DNA from 2 places in the Pueribacillus sp. YX66 genome. Region 1 is predicted to be linked to the other one. Evidence: a T-box and tRNA genes for the amino acid it is inferred to sense, from the RefSeq annotation. Region 1 holds a T-box; the other holds one or more tRNA genes.
The links. A T-box is a leader RNA that pairs with one kind of tRNA and senses whether it is charged. The one in region 1 lies ahead of serS (serine--tRNA ligase), so its partner is inferred to be a tRNA-Ser.
Positions count from the first base shown of each region.

Region 2: it encodes a tRNA-Ser, which carries the amino acid that the T-box ahead of serS (serine--tRNA ligase) is inferred to sense. The anticodon was not compared.

Region 1 is NZ_JBEUEL010000030.1:3,317-5,778, forward strand. Features, by position in the region: gene serS (serine--tRNA ligase) at 1-1,098, opposite strand, end outside; T-box leader at 1,151-1,364, opposite strand; gene pdxS (pyridoxal 5'-phosphate synthase lyase subunit PdxS) at 1,406-2,284, opposite strand; gene ABU914_RS12200 (D-alanyl-D-alanine carboxypeptidase family protein) at 2,365-2,462, opposite strand, start outside.
Region 2 is NZ_JBEUEL010000016.1:53,659-56,120, reverse strand. Features, by position in the region: gene ABU914_RS08990 (glycoside hydrolase family 18 protein) at 1-607, shown strand, start outside; gene tadA (tRNA adenosine(34) deaminase TadA) at 712-1,209, shown strand; tRNA gene ABU914_RS08980 (tRNA-Ser) at 1,303-1,395, shown strand; RNA gene ffs (signal recognition particle sRNA large type) at 1,434-1,699, shown strand; gene dnaX (DNA polymerase III subunit gamma/tau) at 1,806-2,462, shown strand, end outside.

The DNA of each region.
Region 1 (2,462 bases):
AATACCTGCACGTCTCGCCTGGAAGTCTTCAAAATTACTGCATGACGAAATTTCACGGTATGTTCCATAGCTTGGAATCCACACTTCAAGGTCATACTTTTTTGCTGCTGTAAAGCCTAAATCACCTGTACACATATTCATGACGCGATACGGCAGCTTCAATAATTGTAACACTTTTTCCGCATGTCCAGTCAACGTTTCAAGCTCTGCATACGAATCTTCTGGCTTTACGAACCGGACAAGTTCAACTTTATTAAATTGATGCTGACGAATAAGCCCTCGTGTATCTCGTCCGGCTGCACCTGCTTCAGAACGGAAACATGCACTGTATGCTGTGTATGCTTTCGGTAAATCATCTGCTTCTAATATTTCGTCCCGATGCATGTTTGTGACCGGTACTTCTGCAGTCGGAATTAAAAAGTAATCTTCCTCACGAATTTTGAACGCATCTTCTTCAAATTTCGGCAACTGGCCTGTTCCGGTCATACTCATACGGTTCACTAAATATGGTGGAAGCACCTCTTCATAACCATGTTCATCAGCATGCAAATCCATCATAAAATTCAGCAATGCCCGCTCAAGTCTAGCACCTAATCCTTTGTAAAATACAAAACGGCTACCGGTTACTTTTGCCGCTCGCTCAAAATCTAAAATGTCTAATTCAGCTGCAAGCTCCCAATGTGGCTTCGGCTCAAATGAGAAATTTCGAACATTGCCCCATTTACGCACTTCAACATTTTCATTTTCATCTTTTCCAATCGGGACGCTTTCGTGCGGCACGTTTGGAATTTGTAAGAGCAATTGCTGCAACGCTTCTTCAACTTCACGCAATTCTTCATCAAATGCTTTAATTTTATCCCCTACATTGCGCATTTCTGTAATAAATTCATCCGCATTTTTCTTTGCCCGTTTTAATTCCGCAATTTTTTTTGATACTTCGTTTCGTTCTTTCTTTAGTCTTTCTGTTTCTTGAATAAGATTACGTCTTTTACGGTCAAGCTCTTCAAATTGATCGAGCCCACTTAAATCTTCTCCTCTATGGACTAACGTAGCTTTTATTTCTTGAAAATTTTCACGTAAACGTCGAATGTCAAGCATGTTATACCCTCCTAGTTTTTTAAAAAAATACAAAAAACTCCCGTCTCTTTTTTTAAGAGACGAGAGCCTACCTCCCGCGTTGCCACTCTACTTGCAGACGTATTCATCTGCCACTTCAAAGGATAACGGTCCTCTGTCCGGAAATGCCTACATTTTTTCAACATTTCACTCAAGGATGGATTCACACATCGGTTTGATCGGTTCACAGCAACCACCGACTTTCTGAACAAGCCCGATATACTACTAGCTCCTATCAACGTTTTCTCTTATTCATCTGATCTTTGGCTTCTGATTTCTACCCTCCGGACTACCATCCCCGTTCTTGCATACGTTGTGCCGGATCAAGCGTAGCGATGTCAATCCCTTTCATAGCTGCTCCTAAATCTTTAGACAACTCAGTAATAAGCTCATAGTCTTGATAATTCTCTGTTGCTTTTACAATCGCACGCGCAAAACGTTCAGGATTATCCGACTTAAAAATACCTGAACCGACAAACACACCGTCCGCTCCAATTTCCATCATAAGCGCTGCATCAGCTGGTGTTGCTACACCGCCAGCTGCATAGTTGACAACAGGTAGACGTCCTAATTCTTTCACTTGTAACAAAAGTTCGTACGGAGCTTGTAAATTTTTCGCTTCTGTCATTAATTCATCTTTTGACATGTTAGCTACTTGACGAACTTGCTTTTGAACAAGACGCATATGTCGTACCGCTTCCACAATGTTGCCTGTTCCCGGCTCTCCTTTTGTACGAAGCATTGACGCACCTTCACCTACACGGCGTAACGCTTCACCGAGATCTCGTGCTCCGCATACAAATGGTACTTCATAACTGCGTTTTTCTAAGTGATATTCTTCATCAGCCGGTGTCAATACTTCACTCTCATCAATATAATCAACGCCGATTGATTCAAGTACTCTTGCTTCAACAATATGGCCAATTCTTACTTTCGCCATTACCGGAATCGAAACGGCGTTTACAACCTCTTCTACAATTGTCGGGTCAGCCATGCGAGCCACCCCACCAGCAGCACGAATGTCTGCAGGTACACGTTCAAGTGCCATCACCGCAATCGCACCAGCAGCTTCTGCTACTTTCGCTTGTTCTGCGTTGATGACATCCATAATGACGCCACCTTTTTTTATTTCTGTTAGTCTCGTTTTTGTACCGTATTCTTTTGACATTATAATTCCTCCTAGGAATTGAATCCATTACTCTTTAAATATTACTAAATCTGTTAATTTCTGACAACATAAAAGTATGATTAACCTATAATTTTATCCCATAGCCCTCCGAAAAAATTTCCAATCGCACGCATGCTTAATGTAAACCAATTCGCTTTTTTCACTTCTTCTACCGTAA
Region 2 (2,462 bases), on a different contig from region 1:
TCGATTTTTACAAAAAGCCCGCAACCGGTTAAAAGAATATAATTTTTTTCTATCTACAGCACTTGCACCTAAAATAAGCGGTGAACAACAAGGTGTTCTTTATGAAGGGCATGATTACGCCGCTCATGGTCAAATTGCCGATTTTATTTTTTTTATGACGTATGAATGGGGGTGGTCAGGTGGACCGCCGATGGCTGTGTCACCGCTAAATGAAGTGCGCAAAGTGATGGACTACGCTATTTCTGTCGTACCGAGGGATAAAATAATGATGGGCATACCTCTTTATGGCTATGATTGGACGTTGCCATATGTTGAAGGAGGACCATTTGCTCGCTCAATCAGTCCGCAACAAGCGATTATGCTTGCTGTTCAACATAATGTAAGCATTCAATACGATACAACTTCACAAGCACCGTTTTTTTATTATACAGATTCACAAGGGCGACAGCATGTCGTTTGGTTCGAGGATGCACGGAGCATTCAGGCGAAGTTTAATTTAGTAAAAGAGCTAGGCATTCGTGGATTTTTTTATTGGGTGTTAGGGAGAGAATTTCCGCAAAATTGGTTGCTCGTTCGAGACAATTTTGTTGTGCGAAAACGAGTATAAGCTTCATGTGATGACCGGCTGTGCTGAACTGATGAACTGCTTTCTAATTTTCGAGAAAAAGGATATAATTAACGGATAATAGATGAAGCCTGGGGTGTTATGACATGGTCGAAAAAAGTGACGAATATTGGATGGCTTATGCGATTGAACAAGCAAAAAAAGCAGAAGCATTAGGTGAAGTACCAATAGGGGCTGTCATTGTAAAAGATGATGTTGTAATTAGTACAGCACATAATTTACGTGAAACTGCGCAACGTGCAGTCGCCCATGCAGAGCTATTAGCCATTGATGAGGCGTGTCGTAAGCTGAACACGTGGCGACTTACAGATTGCACGTTGTTCGTCACGCTAGAGCCATGTGTAATGTGTGCAGGGGCGATTGTTATGTCGCGTGTAGACCGCGTCGTGTTCGGTGCTCGCGATCCAAAAGGTGGCTGTGCAGGAAGTTTAATGAATTTACTTATGGAAGAACGATTTAACCACCGTTCGGAAGTTGTTTCAGGTGTTCGAGAACTAGAATGTAGTGATTTGTTGCGTCATTTTTTTCATAAGTTACGTGAATCAAAAAATATGAGTAAGAAAAACCCCATAATTTGGAAATAAGAAAAACTTGTTCATGTCTTTAGGTTTTGGTATACTATAAGCTGCGGCTGAATCGCTAGAAAAGCGAAGCAGTTGTGCGGGCGTTATCTCTATGGAGGCGTACCCAAGTCCGGCTGAAGGGGACTGACTCGAAATCAGTTAGGACGTGTATGCGTCGCGGGGGTTCAAATCCTCTCGCCTCCGCCAGAATGAACTACAGTATAATAACGTTGTTAACAAACTTGTCGTGCTAGGCGGGGAGGTAGCGGTGCCCTGTACTCGCAATCCGCTATAGCGAGGCTGAACTCCTTCTAGAGGTTTAGCCAGGTTGAGGTCTGACTTAAGTAAGTGGTGTTGACATTTGGGTCCTACGCAACGGAAACTCATGAACCCTGTCAGGTCCGGAAGGAAGCAGCAGTAAGTGGGCCCTTTCGTGTGCCGTGGGGTTGCCTAAATCGAGCAAACTGCTTGAGTAACGCTTAGTCTGGATTTATCGACGGAAGGTGCGCGACAGCTTAAAATATAAACATTCACTCACTCTTTACAGAGTGAGTTTTCATTTTGAAAAAACAAAGGGAAACAAGTATAATAAGATGGAATTCGTAAGGGGGATGGCAATGGGTTACCAAGCGCTTTATCGAGTATGGCGACCAAATCGTTTTGACGATTTAATTGGACAGCACCATGTAACGAAAACATTGCAAAATGCGATCGTTTTTGAGAAACTTTCCCATGCCTACCTTTTTACTGGACCACGTGGAACGGGGAAAACGACAGTTGCGAGAATTATTGCAAAAGCGATCAACTGTGAAAGTGCACCTGTAAAAGAACCGTGCAATGAATGTACGGTTTGCATGAGTATAACAGACGGTTCAAATCCTGATGTAATCGAAATTGACGCTGCCTCACACCGTGGTATTGATAACATTCGTGATCTTCGCGATAAAGTAAAGTATGCGCCTTCTCAAGCGATAACGAAAGTGTATATCATTGATGAGGTGCATATGCTTTCGACGGAAGCGTTTAATGCGTTGTTGAAAACGCTTGAAGAACCGCCACGACATGTCATGTTTATATTAGCTACGACAGAACCGCATAAGTTGCCAGCAACGATCATTTCTCGCTGTCAACGTTTCGATTTCAAACAAATTTCGAACCAAGCGATGGTTGAGCGGATGAAAATGATTACGGAGAGTGAAGGTATTGAAGCGGATCCGCACGCATTATCGCTCGTAGCACGTGCAGCCGAAGGTGGGATGCGCGATGCGTTAAGT